DNA from 2 places in the Nonomuraea sp. NPDC050663 genome. Region 2 is predicted to be linked to the other one. Evidence: riboswitches for the same ligand, from Rfam matches in the RefSeq annotation. Region 2 holds a riboswitch; the other holds the start of a gene.
The links. A riboswitch is a leader RNA that binds a small molecule or an ion and turns the genes downstream of it on or off. The one in region 2 is predicted to bind thiamine pyrophosphate.
Positions count from the first base shown of each region.

Region 1: it holds a riboswitch for thiamine pyrophosphate, as region 2 does, so the genes downstream of both, thiO (glycine oxidase ThiO) here and ACIBH1_RS46065 (purine-cytosine permease family protein) in region 2, are expected to answer to the same signal.

Region 1 is NZ_JBITGL010000002.1:802,613-810,090, reverse strand. It holds gene thiE (thiamine phosphate synthase) at 1-114, opposite strand, end outside; gene ACIBH1_RS08520 (Rv2175c family DNA-binding protein) at 104-478, opposite strand; gene ACIBH1_RS08515 (NAD(P)/FAD-dependent oxidoreductase) at 509-1,669, opposite strand; TPP riboswitch at 1,698-1,811, shown strand; gene thiO (glycine oxidase ThiO) at 1,801-2,889, shown strand; gene thiS (sulfur carrier protein ThiS) at 2,886-3,086, shown strand; gene ACIBH1_RS08500 (thiazole synthase) at 3,079-3,831, shown strand; gene pknB (Stk1 family PASTA domain-containing Ser/Thr kinase) at 4,003-5,922, shown strand; gene ACIBH1_RS08490 (hypothetical protein) at 5,965-7,017, shown strand; gene alc (allantoicase) at 6,996-7,478, opposite strand, start outside.
Region 2 is NZ_JBITGL010000027.1:40,461-47,938, forward strand. It holds gene ACIBH1_RS46030 (response regulator transcription factor) at 1-128, opposite strand, end outside; gene ACIBH1_RS46035 (hypothetical protein) at 181-357, shown strand; gene ACIBH1_RS46040 (DUF6412 domain-containing protein) at 354-590, shown strand; gene ACIBH1_RS46045 (YidC/Oxa1 family membrane protein insertase) at 615-1,223, shown strand; gene ACIBH1_RS46050 (ATP-binding protein) at 1,220-1,642, opposite strand; gene ACIBH1_RS46055 (PAS domain S-box protein) at 1,795-3,708, opposite strand; gene ACIBH1_RS46060 (methylated-DNA--[protein]-cysteine S-methyltransferase) at 3,707-4,258, shown strand; gene ACIBH1_RS46065 (purine-cytosine permease family protein) at 4,227-5,549, opposite strand; TPP riboswitch at 5,539-5,652, opposite strand; gene ACIBH1_RS46070 (hypothetical protein) at 5,695-6,123, opposite strand; gene ACIBH1_RS46075 (rhodanese-like domain-containing protein) at 6,191-6,514, opposite strand; gene ACIBH1_RS46080 (Fpg/Nei family DNA glycosylase) at 6,528-7,406, opposite strand; gene ACIBH1_RS46085 (GPP34 family phosphoprotein) at 7,449-7,478, shown strand, end outside.

The DNA.
Region 1 (7,478 bases), on a different contig from region 2:
TCGGAGCTGGACGATGTCGACGCCGCCTGCGAGCACCGCGTCGAGGAAGTCGGCCAGGTCGCCGCGCTCCCGTCGTCCGTCGGTGCAGAGGTAGAGCCTGGCGTCAGAAAGCAAGGGCCTGTGCCCGCCGCTTGACCTCGGTGTGCCGGCCGGCCTTGATCGCGTCGATGGGCGCGCCGGGCAGCGACTCGTCGGGCGTGAAGAGCCAGCGCAGCGCCTCGACGTCGTCGTAGCCGGCGTCGAAGAGCACGGTCAGGGTGCCGGGCAACCCCTTCCACACGTCCTTGCCGTCGAGGAGGGCGGCGGGCACCTGCGGCCCGCCGGGGCCCCGTCGTACGCCGAGGAGCTTGTGGTCCTTCAAGAGCTGCTTGGCCCGGCCGATCGTCAGGTCGAGGCGCTTGGCCACTTCGGGGAGAGTCAGCCACTCGTCGACGAGCTGCTCGGTCTCCCGGTCTATCTGTGCAACAGAGAGCGTCACGACACCACAACTACCACATGCCGTCCTTGCTCAAACTACACAGTCTCGTAGAGGTACCTGTGGATCCACCAGCAACGCCACGTCGACATGCTGACCGGATTCGATGACACGGCGGCCCTGGACGAGGTCTCGCGGGCGGTCGACGGTGAGGACGGCGCTCAGCCGGTCGTCGTCGGTGAGCCAGCACGCAGTCCACTTCGGCTCGTGCTCGCCGCGATACACCAGCCTGGCGCCCTGCTGGTCTCCGGCGAACTGGACCATGTGGCCGAACTGCTCCGACCAGAAGTACGGCACCGGGTCGTAGGCCTGCTCCTCGCCGAGGACGGTGGCGGCGGCGACCTCGGGGGCGCTGAGGGCGGTGTCCCAGTGCTCCACCCGCAGGTGGCGGCCGTAGCGGCGCGACCACCAGCTGGCGCAGTCGCCCACGGCGACGACGCCCGGCATGGAGGCGCGCAGGTATTCGTCGGTGACGACGCCGTTGTGCAGGTCGATGTCGGCGTCGGCCAGCCATTCGACGGCCGGGCGCACGCCGATGCCGGTGACCACGACGTCGGCGTCGAGGAACTCGCCGTCGGCCAGCCGTACGCCGCCCTCGTCGACCTCCCTGACCATGGTCCGCAGGCGCAGGTCGATGTTGTCGTACCAGGGCAGGGTGCGCAGGCCGATCTCGGAGCCGAGGACGTGGCTGAGCGGCGCGGGACCGGCCTCGACGACCGTCACGGCGCATCCGGCCTTGCGGGCGGCGGTGGCGACCTCGGCGCCGATCCAGCCGGCGCCGATGACGACCACGCGGGCGCCGGGCACGAACGTCACGCGCAGCAGGTGGGCGTCGTCGATCGTGCGCAGCGTCTGCTGCGGGCCGTCGCCGGGCAGCGTGATCGGGTCGGCGCCGGTGGCGATGATGAGGCGGTCGAAGGGCAGCTCGCCCTCGGTGGTCTCGACGACGCCCTCGCGCAGGCCCTTGGCTGCCACGCCAGGGCGGAAGTCGACCTTCAGCGCCTCGAGGTCGGAGTCGACGGTGGTCGTGTCGCTCTGGCCCATGAGCACCGCCTTCGACAGCGGTGGACGGTCGTAGGGGCGGTGTCTCTCCTGCCCGACCAGGGTGATCTGTCCCTCGAAGCCGCGCCCGCGAAGGGCCTCAACGCTGCGTATCCCGGCCAGACCGGCGCCGACGACCACCACTCGATTCACACTGAGACCCTAACCGGTAGGCTGAAGCCGCAAGACGCGCGGGAGTCCGGCCGAACCGGGCTGAGAGGAAGGCTTCGCGGGCCTTCGACCGCAGACACCTGATCCGGATCATGCCGGCGAAGGGAGCGGACATGGATGTGGTCGTGGGCGGCGGGGTCGCCGGGCTCTCCGTGGCCTGGCGGCTGGCCCGCTCCGGGCGGCCGGTGACGGTCGTCGACCCGGCGCCCGCCTCCGGCGCCTCCCACGCGGCCGCGGGGATGCTCGCCCCGGCCAGCGAGACCGACTACACCGAGGAGTCGCTGCTGCGGCTGGGGGTGGAGTCGCTGCGGCTGTGGCCGTCGTTCGCCGCGGAACTGGCCGCCGACGCCGCGCCCGCCGGGGCAGCGGGGGCGCACGACTGGGCGGCGATGCTCGACTATCGCACCGACGGCACGCTCGACGTGGGCTTCGACGCCGACGACCTGGCGGTGCTCGACGAGCTGGCCTCCTTCATGGACAAGCTCGGCCTGCCCGTGGAGCGCCTGACCGGCCGCCAGTGCCGGCGCCTGGAGCCGATGCTGGCCCCGTCGGTGCGCGGCGGCATCCACGCGCCGCAGGACGCCTGGGTGGATCCCAGGAAGGTCACCGCGGCCCTGCTCAGGGCCATCGACCGCCGGGGCGTGCGCCTGGTGCGCGCCAGGGCGGAGCAGGTACGGCCCGACGCGGTCGTGACGGAGGGCGGCGAGGTCGTCGACGCCGAGCGGGTGGTGCTGGCCGCCGGTGCCTGGAGCAGCAGGCTGGCCGACGTTCCTGTGCGCCCGGTCAAGGGCCAGATCCTGCGCCTGCGCTCCCCCAGGCCGCTGCTGTCCAGGTGCGTGCGCGGCCTGGTGCACGGCCGCCCGGTCTACCTGGTGCCGCGCGGCGACGGCGAGCTGGTCGTGGGCGCGACCCAGGAGGAGCTCGGCTTCGACACCACGGTGACGGCGGGCGGCGTCTACGAACTGCTTCGCGACGCCCGCGAGCTGGTGCCCGGGGTCACCGAGCTGGAGCTGGCCGAGTCGGTGGCGGGCCTGCGCCCCGGCACCCCCGACAACCTTCCCCTGATCGGACCGCACCGGGGCCTGACCCTGGCGACCGGCCATCACCGCGGCGGGGTGCTGCTCGCCCCGCTCACCGCCGCGATCGTCCTGGGCGAGGCGAGCGAGCCGGCCGCGCTGTGCTCACCGGAGAGGTTCACATGAAGTTGACGATCAACGGGTCGGCGCACGAGGTGCCCGCGGGCATCACCGTGGCGCAGGCCGTGAAGAGACTGACCGAGCAGACCTCGGGTGTGGCCGTCGCGGTCAACGACGAGGTGGTACGGCGGGGCGCGTGGGAGTCCACCGCCCTGGACGAAGGAGACAGGGTCGAGGTGCTGACGGCGGTGCAAGGTGGATGACCTGATCATCGCGGGCGAGAAGTTCGCCTCGCGGCTCATCATGGGCACGGGCGGCGCTCCGTCGCTGGAGGTGCTCGACCGGGCGCTGGTCGCGTCGGCGACCGAGCTGACGACCGTGGCGATGCGGCGGCTGGATCCGGGGGTGCGGGGTTCCGTGCTCGATGTCCTGACAAAGCGTGACATCAAGGTGCTGCCGAACACCGCCGGGTGCTTCACCGCGGGCGAGGCCGTCCTGACCGCCCGCCTGGCCAGGGAGGCCCTCGACACCAACTGGGTGAAGCTGGAGGTCATCGCCGACGAGCGCACCCTGCTGCCCGACCCGATCGAGACCTTCGACGCCGCCGAGCAGCTGGTCGCCGACGGCTTCGTCGTCCTGCCGTACATCGGCGACGACCCGGCTCTGGCCCGCAGGCTGGAGCAGGCGGGGTGCGCGGCGGTGATGCCGCTGGGCGCGCCCATCGGCTCGGGCCTGGGCATCCGCAACCCGCACAACATCGAGCTGATCGTCGAGGCCGCCGGGGTGCCGGTCATCCTCGACGCGGGCATCGGCACCGCGAGCGACGCGGCGCTGGCGATGGAGCTGGGCTGCGACGCCGTCCTGCTGGCCACCGCGGTGACCCGCGCCCGCGACCCCGAGCTGATGGCGGGGGCGATGCGCCTGGCCGTGGAGTCGGGGCGCATGGCCAGGCAGGCGGGACGCATCCCGAAACGGCACCACGCGCTGGCGTCGTCGCCGATGGAGTGAGCCCGGGAGGGTGGGGGCCGGGCGGCGGTGGCCTCGGCGTGACCGCCTCTTTGCCCTCACCTCTCACATCCGCCCGAAACAACCTGCGGGAAGGCGCTCCGGCCATCGAAACGGCATCGGTTTCGGATGCTCCTGCCCTCCCGGTGGCAAATCGCCCGTAAACTCGGCTCCGTGGACACGACGACTGCGGACCCCCTCGTCGGGCGGCTACTCGACGGGCGATACCGCGTCGAGTCCCGGATCGCCCGCGGCGGAATGGCGACCGTCTATCTTGCCCTGGACGTCCGGCTCGACCGCACGGTCGCGCTGAAGGTGATGCACCGCTCCCTGGCCGAGGACCCCGCCTTCGTGCGCCGGTTCATCGGCGAGGCCAAGTCGGTGGCGAGCCTGTCTCACCCGAATGTCGTGCACGTCTTCGACCAGGGCACCGACAACGACGTGGTGTACCTGTCGATGGAGCACGTGCCGGGTCGCACCCTGCGCGACATCCTGCGCGAGCGCGGCAGGCTGTCCGCGCGAGAGGCGCTGGAGATCATGATCCCGGTGCTGGCGGCGCTCGGCGCGGCCCACCAGGCGGGCATGGTGCACCGCGACGTCAAGCCGGAGAACGTCCTGCTGACCGACGACGGCCGGGTCAAGGTCGTCGACTTCGGGCTGGCGCGCGCGATCGAGGCGACCAACCAGACCCGCACCGGCATGATGATCGGCACGATCGGCTACATGTCGCCCGAGCAGGTGACCACGGGCGGCGCCGACGTGCGCAGCGACGTGTACGCCGCGGGCATCATGCTGTTCGAGCTGATCACCGGGCGGCAGCCGTACGAAGGCCAGACCCCGATGGCGGTGGCCTACAAGCACGTGCACGAGACCGTGCCTCCGGCCGCCTCACTGGCCCCCGACACGCCCCAGCTGATCGACCTGCTGATCGCCCAGGCCACGGCGCACGAGCCGGAACGCCGCTACCAGGACGCCTCGGCGATGCTGGTGGCCGCCGTCGACGCGCACCGCCTGCTGCCCAGGCACGGCGTCGGGAGCGGGGCGCATCAGGTGACGGCGTCGCCGATGCCGGCCCCGCCGGTGACGGGCGTGCACGCGATGCCGAGCGCGCCGCAGGCCGCGCCCTCGCACACGCTCATCCAGCCGCGTGCCGAGGTGCGGGCCGAGCGCCGCGGGTTCCGGCCCAACTGGTTCCTCATCGGCCTGGCGATCATGATGGCGGCGGCGATCGGGCTGACCGCGTACTTCGTCGCCCAGCCCACCTACGTGCAGATCCCCGACCTGGTCGGCCAGAACGTCACCACGGCCAGGCAGGCGGCGGCCTCCAAGGGCTTCAAGGTGACGCTCGCCGACGGCCAGTACGACGACAAGGTGGCCAAGGGCCGGGTGTTGTCGACCGATCCGCCCGCGGGCACGTCGGTCGAGGAGGCCTCGGCGTTCACGATCGTGCCGTCGCTCGGGCCGAAGCTGGTCACCGTGCCGGGCCTGCGCGACCTGACCGAGGAGCAGGCGCGCACCCAGCTCGCCGACGCCGGGCTCAAGGCCAAGATCGTCAAGATGGAGAACCTGGAGGTCGAGCGGGGCAAGGTGCTGGAGAGCCGCCCCGCCGCCGGTGAGCAGGTCAAGGCCGGGACGACCGTCGAGGTGCGCATCAGCAACGGCATGCTCATGCCCGACATGGCCGGTCTGCCGCGCCAGGAGGCCGAGGCTCACCTGCAGGGGCTCGGCCTGGGCGTGCAGGTGCAGGAGGTCGACGACGACGCCGAGCCGTGCACCGTCATCGCGCAGGTGCCCAAGGCCAAGTCGCCGGTCACCAAGGGCCAGCAGACCCAGCTGACCGTCGTCAACTGCGGCTTCAGCCTGCCCGACTGGTGGATGCGCGGCAACGACGGCGAGGCGCGCGACGACAGCGGCTTCGCCACGGTCCCGTCGGTGGTCGGCAAGAACGTCAAGGACGCCCAGCAGGAACTGCAGCAACTGGGCTTCAAGGTGCGGGTCAAGCGGCTGCTGGGCACCGGCGTGGTGCGCTTCCAGCGTCCCGGCCCGCCGCTGGCGGAGGTGCCTCCGGGCTCGACCGTCACGCTCTGGCACTGATCGGCGGGGAACCGGCGAGCGGCCGGCGGTGTATGGGCAGGCGTGAGAACCCTCCTCGTCACCGCCCTGCTGCTCGCCGGTTGCACGTCGGCCCCTGAGCCCCAGGCTGTCCCGTCGCCGTCCCCGTCGCCGTCGGGCATGCACGCGCCGATGACGCCCCTGTCGGGCAGGCCGCCCGGCCGTCCGGCCGGGACGCGGCTGCTGGTCTCGGGTGACGAGGTGTTCGTGCTCGACACCAACTCCGGCGTGCGCACGCCCGTCACCGGCCTGCCCCAGGGCTGGATGTGGTGGTCGCAGAGCTCGGCGGGCCTGCACGTCCTGTACGGCGGGCCGGCCGCCGATCCGCAGAAGGGGCGCGTCTACCTGCTCGACGGCGCGGCGGCCACTCCCCTGGCCCGTGGCGGCTCCGCCTTCCCCCAGCACGCGGGGACCGGCGTCTACGTCGTGCGTCCGCGCTCGAAGGACACCTGCGCGCTCGTCCTCTACAGCCTGGGCGGCGTCGCGGCCTCCGACCGCGACTATCCCTGCTCCACCGTGCCGTACCGGGACACCTCCGCCGGGCTGATCGGCGCCGGCGGCCTGTTCGCCCCCGACGGCCGGTCGATCCTGTCCGGCATGTCCGTGCACGACGCCGCGGGCCGCTGGGCGGTCGTCACGCGGGGCGAGAAGCTCTTCCGCGTCGAGCTGCACCCGGGCGGCGGCAAGCCCGGCTCCATCGTCGAGCTGGCGCCGCCCCCGGCGCCCGACGGGCAGTTGGGCTGGGTCTCCCTGTCGCCCGACGGCCGCACCGCCGCCGTCGCGCTGGTGGAGCCGGCCTGGCCGGGACCACGGCAGTCCTTCGACCTGTGGCTGCTCGACCTGGAGTCGGCGGCATGGAGCCGGGCGCCCGGCATGCCCGTGCCCGCCGCCGTCAAGACGATCGCCCATCGCTGGACGGCGACGGGCGATCTGGTGCTGGCCGGGCGTTTCCCGACGACGGGGGCGGTGCGTCCCGCTGAGTACTCAGGGGCGGTGGTGACGGTACGGCCCGGCCTGCCGTACCTGATCGTGGAGCGGGTCGACCTGCCGGACGGTCACACGGTGTCGGTGATGTGACCCAGCAGGCGCACCCTGGCCAGCCCTCCGTCGGGGTAGATGTCGACGCGCACGTGCGTCACCGGCGGCGCGTCGGCCAGGCGGAAACGGTGCGGCGCGTCGGGGTCGAGCTTGGTCTTCGGCAGCAGCTCCACCTCGGTGTCCCCGTCGATGCCGGTGAGGGAGACCCAGCCGGGCGCGTTGAAGATCAGGTTGGTGGTGTCGATCTCCACCAGCTTAATCGTGCCGCGCGCGGCCAGCCGGATGACCAGCCACTCGTTGCCCTCGACGCGGCGGCGGGCGGTCTCCCAGCCTTCGGCCTGGTGGCGGGAGAGCCCGGGGGCGATGACGTTGTTGGGCGCGGAGTAGTACTCGTTGGAGCACTCGGTCACCAGGGCGCCGTTGGCCAGGGCGGCCAGGTCGAGGCCGAGCCCGTCGTAGATCGACAGGTCGGTGCGCACCTCGCCGTGCACGCGCAGGCG
Region 2 (7,478 bases):
AGGGCGCGCCGCATCGCCTCGACGCCGTCGGCCACGCATTCGACCACGTGGCCGTCGTGTTCGAGGTAGCGGGCGACGACCTCGGCGACCATCGGATCGTCCTCCACCACCAGGATCCTGCTCCGCACGACCCCCACGGTAGGCCTCGCGGCCGGGCGCCGCAGGACGTACCGTGTCCCCATGGGTCGAATGGTCATGCTCGTCGTGGGCACGCTGCTGGCGATCTTCGTGCTGTTCAACTTCATCGTCCCCATGGTTCTGGGGCTGCTGAAGATCGCTCTCATCATCGGCGTCATCGGGGTGGTGTTCTTCCTGGTCATCCGCGTCTTCAGCGGATCGTCCTCGTCGTACCGGTGACCCTCCTTTTCGCGCTGGCCCTTCTCCACGATCCGGCCAGCCTGATCCTCGTCGCGGGCCTGCTGTTCGCCTTCTGGCTGAGCAGCAGGCCGGTGCCCTCGAGCGACGTCGGCGTGCCCGCCTTCTTCAGGGTGTACGGCACGCGCACCCCCGCCGCCCGCCTCAGCGACCCAGACGCGGCGGGCAAACCGCATCCAAGAGCCCCATCAGGGAGCCCTGTCTTCGCGCAATGACAGGGAACTCCTTGAGAAGGGCACATGATCGAATTCATCACCGGCCTGGCGCATCCCGCGATCGTCATCGTCGTCTTCACGCTTGCCGTACGCCTGCTGATCCTGCCGCTGGCCATCCGCCAGGCCCGGGTCGCCAAGATCCGCCAGAAGCTCGCCCCGCGCCTGAAGCAACTGCAGAAGCGCTACGCCAAGAATCCTGAGCGACTCCAGAAGGAGATCACCGCGGCGCACGCCCAGGAGGGCATCTCGGTGTTCGCCGGATTCCTGCCCGCTCTGGCGCAGCTGCCGTTCATGTGGCTGATGTATCGCGTCGCGACACACCCGACCGCACTCGTCGGCTACGACCCGCTCGGCCTGAGTCTCTCGGCCGTGGTCGCCAATTTCGGTCTGATCAGCTGGCCATTTTGGGTCTTCGCCGCGATGATTCTGGCGATCATCGCGGTGGCCTGGCTCACTTCACGCAGGGTGAAAGCGAAACTACCCGAAGATCAGCCCGAAATGATGCGGAAGATGCTCCCGTTGATGGCGTACGGCGCGGCCGCGGCGGCGTTGTTCCTGCCGATGGCGGCCGGGCTGTACCTACTCATCTCGACGACGTGGAGCTACGCGGAACGCGTGGTGTTGTACAGCTAACCCGCTTCCTTGAGCGCCGGCTCACCGACGGTGTGCGGGGCGGGCAGAACCGCCCACACCGTGGTCACCTCACCCTCGTGACGCACTCCCCATTTCTGCGCCACAAACTCAACGATGCCCAGGCCACGGCCCCCCAGCGAGGAGAGGGTGGGCCGTCCGGCCCGTGGTTCCGTGGCCGCGCCGCCGTCGCTGACGGCGACCTCGACCACGTCGTCACTCCAGAACCATGCGACGCGGACCATGCCGGAAGGCAATGGATGGGCGTGCCGGAGCGCATTGCTCAACAGCTCGCTCACGACCAGGACCGCGTCGTCGATGGCGCCGGAGAAGACCCCCCACTCCTGCAATTCAGTGCTGAGGCGCTGGCGTGCGACGGCGACGCTGGACGGTGCGTACGGAAGTAGCACCACGCTCGACACACCCACCTCCCCGATCCCAGTCCCCCCGTGGGCTCACAGTGGGAACACACCCCGGTACGACCGAAATGCCCCGTTACCCGGTCCCAGAAACCGGACTACGATCACAGCTTGTACACATTGGACGATAGTTCAGCGCATCCGTGACCACCTCGTTACCGCTCCGGTGTGTCGGGTTCGATAATGAGCGCCAGCCGCATCCTGGTTCCTCCCCCTGGCCTGGGATGAGCCGTCACCTGACCGCCCTGCGCACGCGCCAGGCTGCGCACGATGTAGAGCCCCAGACCGACCCCTCCGAACTGACGGCGGTCGCCGCTGTCGACCTGGACGAAACGCTCGAAGATGCGCTCGCGGTCGTCAGGCCGGATGCCGACGCCCTCGTCGTCGACGGCCACCACCACGGCGCCGTCCTCCTCCCACGCCTCGACCGCGATCAGCCCGCCGTTGGGTGAGTACTTGAAGGCGTTCTCCAGCAGCTGGCCCAGGATGATGTCGGTGGCCAGCGCGTCGCCGCTCACGCGAGGGAGCCGGTCGGGCACGTTCACCTCGACCCGGTGGTCGTCGGACAGCTCGGGCAGACCGAGCGTCGCGGCGTGGATGCGCTCGGCCAGGTCGAAGCCCTCGATGCGCACGGCCAGCTCGTCGGCGCCCGCCCTGGCTCCCAGCAGCAGGTGGTCCATCAGCTGACCCAGCGAGCGCGAACGTTCGGCGATGGTGCGCACCGCCCCACGCCGCTCGAAGTCGTTCATCTTGTCCCACCGCGAGTCGAGCGTGCTGGCGAAGCCCCGCACGATCGTGATGGGCGTGCGAAGCTCGTGGCTGGTCATCGCCAGGAACAGGTCCTTGGCCTCCTCGAGCTCCTTGGCGGCCGTGACGTCGCGGAAGTCGACCACGACCTCCCCCGTCTCCACGATCTCCGCCGCGACCACGTCGAGCCAGCGGCCCGTGGTCAGCTGCACGGTCAGCTTCTCGCCGGGCGCGGGCAGCGGGAAGGGCGGCGGGCCGCCGAGCACCGCCTCGCTGGAGAAGCCGGTCAGCTCGCCCGCCGCCGGGTTCCACTGGATCACCCGGCCCATGGCGTCGAGCACCGCTATGCCGTCGGCGCTGGCGTCGAAGACCGCCCGCTCGTGCGCCCGCTGGCGCACGGCGTCCTGGTAGGCGACGGCGTTCGACACGGCGATCCCCGCGTGCCCGGCGAGCAGTTCGAGGAGCTCCAGCTCCACGTGGCCCGGCTTGCGCTTGCAGAACAGCGCGTAGAGCCCGCCGTACGGCCGGCCGCCCACCGCCGCCAGGCCCAGCGCGATGGTGTGCAGGCCCGGCAGCTGCGCCCAGATCAGGTCGTCGAGCTCCTGGCCTTCGAGCATGACCGTCTTGCCGGTGCGCATCAGCTTGCCGACGAGGCTGGTGTCCAGGTCGGCCGTGGCGTCCTTGAGCTGCTCGGGCAGCTGGTGCGAGGCCACCAGGCGCAACCGGTCGCCCTCGATGAGCACGAATCCCCCGGCGTCGGCGCCGGTCAGCTCGGTCAGGCTGGCGGCGATCCTGTCGAGCACCGCCGGTAGCTCCAGGGCCGCGTTGATGTCGCCGACCACGTCGGTCAGCTTGCGCACCAGCTGCGCCCGCCTGGCTCCGCGGCTGCGCGCCGCGATGTCGTCGCGCACCAGGTGGTGCACGCACACGTAACCCACCACCGAGGTGCCCTGGCACAACGCGCTGGTGTCGACCCGCAGGTCGAGCAGGGTGCCGTCGCGGCGGAACCGCTTGGTGCGCAGCGAGACCTGGCCGCCGGTGCGCACCCTTTCGAGCACGGCGTTGTGCTCGGCCGTGAGCTCCTCCGGCACGATCGGGGCCCTGCGGCCGACCATCTCGTCGGCCGTCCAGCCGAACAGTCGTTCCGCGGCGGGATTCCACATCAGGACCGTCTGGTCGCGGTCGAGCGCCACCACCGCGTTGGGCGAGCTGGACAGCACGGCCTCGGCCAAGCTGTCATCCCAGTCGCCACTCACATCTCCATACTGCCGAGGTCGTGAGCGCTCCGCAGGCACTATGGTCCGATACGCTGCCGTCACCATGTCTGACCTCGAAGCCCTGTTGCGGGTCACCTCACCCACCTACCGGGGCGATGGTCCGCCCGACATCGCCTTCGGCACCTACGCCGGCGCCGTGGGCACGCTCGTGCTGGCGGCGTCCAACCGCGGCGTCGTGGCCTGCAGTTACGAGGACGAGCACGTGGTCTTCGAACGCATCAGCCGCGTGGTCGGCGGCACGATCGGCGCCGACGCGCGCCGGCTCGACCCGGTGCGGCGCGAGCTCGACGCCTACTTCTCCGGGCGCCTTCGCACCTTCACCCTCTCCGCCGACCTGCAACTCGCCACTCCGTTCGCGCGCACGGTGCTCAAGATGATGGTCGCCGTGCCGTACTCCACCACGACCACCCACGCGGCGCTCGCCGAGCGCATCGGGCGGCCGCAGGCGCTCCACGCCGTGAGCAACGCGCTGCAGACCAATCCCGTGTGCGTGGTCGTGCCCTGCCACCGCATCGCCGACGACGGCGGCTACGCCGGAGGCGCCGCCGCCAAGCGTCATCTGCTCACCGTCGAGAGCCGCGCAGCAGCCCGATGAGCAGCGTCACCAGCGCCGCGACGACGAAGGCCCCGAGCGCGCCGTTCATCCACGGCTGGCGCTCGAAGCCGATCGCGTCGCGCACGCCTGTCCAGAAGGAGTCCCAGCCCGCGACCGTCGCGGCCGAGGTCGTCAGCCAGTAGGCGACGAAGCCGAGCGCCCACGGGATCAGCATCGACCAGCGCGAGGGCGCGTCCTCGTCGGTGTTCCAGCGCGCCCTGCCGCCCAGGACGAAGTAGTCGACCGCGAGCACGGCGAACATCGGCACGAACACGGCGCCGATCACCGACAGGAACGACGCGTAGGTGTCGGCGCTGACCCAGATCGCGATCAGCGTCGTGATCACGCCCACGATCACCGACAGGACACGCCGGTCCACGCGCGGCAGGAAGTTCTGCAGCGACATGGTCGTCGAGTAGACGTTGGCGAACGACTGGTCGGTCTCGCGCAGGATGAGGATGCCGAAGAACAGCGCGCCCAGCGGCACCGCCACGAAGGTGGGGAAGACGTCGCCCGAGCCGGTCAGCGCGACCGCGTAGATGCCCAGCCCCAGGCAGGCGACCTGGGCCAGCGTGTAGCCGCCGACCACCCCGGCGAAGGCGGCGCCGGAGCTGCGCGAGTGCCGGGCGAAGTCGGCGGCCAGCGGCACCCACGACACCGACAGGGCGATCACGTAGTCGACCGCGGGGCCGAACCCGGTCCACGAGCCGCCCGACTGCGGCGGCGCCTGGCCGAGGAACCGCCAGGCGTAGTAGGCCAACGCGATGATCACCGCGATGGTCACGTAGCGCCGCAGCACCCGGATCGCGCCGAGCGGCCAGATCGTCAGCACCGTGGTCAGCACCCCGGCCGCGATGACCCACACCGCGTACGGCACGGCGTCGCCGAAGATCGCCTGGCAGCCGATGGCGATGACCCACAGCTCGAAGGCCCCCCAGCCGAGCATCTGGACCACGTTCAGCACCGTGGGCACGTACGACACCTTGGCCCCGAACAGGCCGCGCAGCAGGACCATCGAGGGCCGGCCCGTCTGGGTGCCGGGGATGGCCGACAGCGCCACCATCACGGTGCCGATCAGGCTGCCGACGACGGTGGCCGTCAGCGCCGCGGCCAGACTGAGCGGGGCCCCCTGGGCCGCGTTGACCAGGGCGAGCGCTCCGGAGAAGCCCAGCAGGCTGACGGCCAGGTTGGCCCAGAGCGCACCCTGGTCGAGCACGCCGAGCACCTTGGGCGGCGCGCCCTCGAGGGTCAGCGGGACTTCGGCATGATGCTGATCGACGACGCGCGTCATCACACTCTCCCTACGCCGGCATTACCCGGACAGGTTCATGCGGTCGGCGACAGCCGTAGTCGCCCTCTCAGCCTGGTTGCCCCAAGCTCCCGCGTTGATTTTGGTGCCAATGATGCACCATTCGCCCCGCTTTAGGCCACTCGGGCTAGCTGATCGTGACCTTCGGGGTCTGGCCGTACTTGTCGCCGCTGAAATTGACGTACCACTTGCCGGACTGGGCGCCGGTCCACCCTGTCCCCGTGACGGTCTCGTCGCACCCGGAGCCGTTGTACTTCGTCCACAGCGCGAGGTCCCCCCGGTGGATGGTGATCCGGACACCGGACTTGTCGCACTTGGTGTCCTTGAGGGAGAAGGAGACGAAGTCCTGGTTGCGGTAGGTGTTGGAGCCGGACTTGACGTCACAGCCACGCGACATGACGACCCGGGCCTTCACCCAGCCGAGGTAGTGCTCCGTAACCCTCGAGCTGTCACACCCGGAAACGCTGGCGGCCGAGGCCGCGGGAGCGGTGACGACCAGGCCCGTCAACGCCATGAGGACTCCCGCCGCCAGCGCGGACACGGATCTCAACTTCATGTCGACTCCTTCGATCTTGGACAGGTGCCCAACACCGTAGGAGTCGGCGGTATGTCGGAGGTATGCGCTAGGCGACGAACGGGTCCTGGCCGGTCTCGCTGACCATCGGGAGCTGCGCGGCGTCCCAGGCCTGCATGCCTCCGTCGACGTTGATCGCCTGGCGGCCGATGTGGTTGAGCCAGGCCGCGGCGTTGTAGGAGCGCCCGCCCACCCGGCAGATCACGTAGACGGTCTCGCCCGCGGGCACCTCGTCGACCCTCGCCTGCAACTCGCCGAGCGGGATGTGCACGGCCTTCGGCGCGTGGCCTGACACCCACTCCATCTGCTCGCGCACATCGAGCAGGTAGGCGTCATCGGGCACTTCACGCGCCTGGATCTCGGGAACCGTCATGGGTCCTAGTTTCTCACTTCAGCAGCTTGGACATGCGGCGGTCGGCCAAGGGCTTGCCGCCGGTCTGGCAGGTGGGGCAATACTGCAGCGAGGAGTCGGCGAACGACACCTCGCGGATGGTGTCGCCGCAGACGTCGCAGGGCTGCCCGGCGCGGTTGTGCACGCGCAGGCCCGACTTCTTCTCCGCCTTCAGGTCCTTGGCGGCCAGGCCGTGAGCGCGCTCGACCGCGTCGCGCAGCGTGGTCACGATGGCCTCGTGCAGGTCGGCGACCTGCTCGGGGGTGAGCGACGCCGCGATCTTGAAGGGTGACATCTTCGCGGCGTGCAGCACCTCGTCGGAGTAGGCGTTGCCGATGCCGGCGATCACCTTCTGGTCGCGCAGCAGTCCCTTGATCTGCGTGCGGTTGCCGCCCAGGATCTCCTGCAGCTTGGCCACGGTGAACTCCGGCGCCAGCGGGTCGGGGCCGAGCGCGGCCACCCCCGGGACCTCGGCGGGATCCTTGACCACGTAGACGGCCAGGCGTTTCTGCGTGCCCGCCTCGGTGAGCTCGAAGCCGGGAGCCAGGCCCAGTTCGTTCGGCGAGAGCCGTACTCTCACGGCGAGCGGGCCCTTGCCCGGTCGTACCGGTTTGGCGCCCGACAGGTCTTCCTTCCACCGCAACCAGCCCGCCCTGGCCAGGTGGATCACCAGGTGCAGCCCGTCGCAGTCGAGGTCGAGGAACTTGCCGTGCCTGCTGACCCCGGTGATCTCCAGGCCGCCGAGCGCGCTGACGGGCGGGTCGAAGGTCTTGAGAGCCTGGAAGCCGACCACGTCGACTCCGACCACGGTGTGTCCGACGGCACGATCGCGGAGGAACTCTGTGAGCGACTCCACTTCGGGAAGTTCCGGCATGCATCCAGATTATGGTCCACAGCCTGTGGAAAACTACGCGGCATGAGCGTCACGATTGCGGAGGAACTCCTC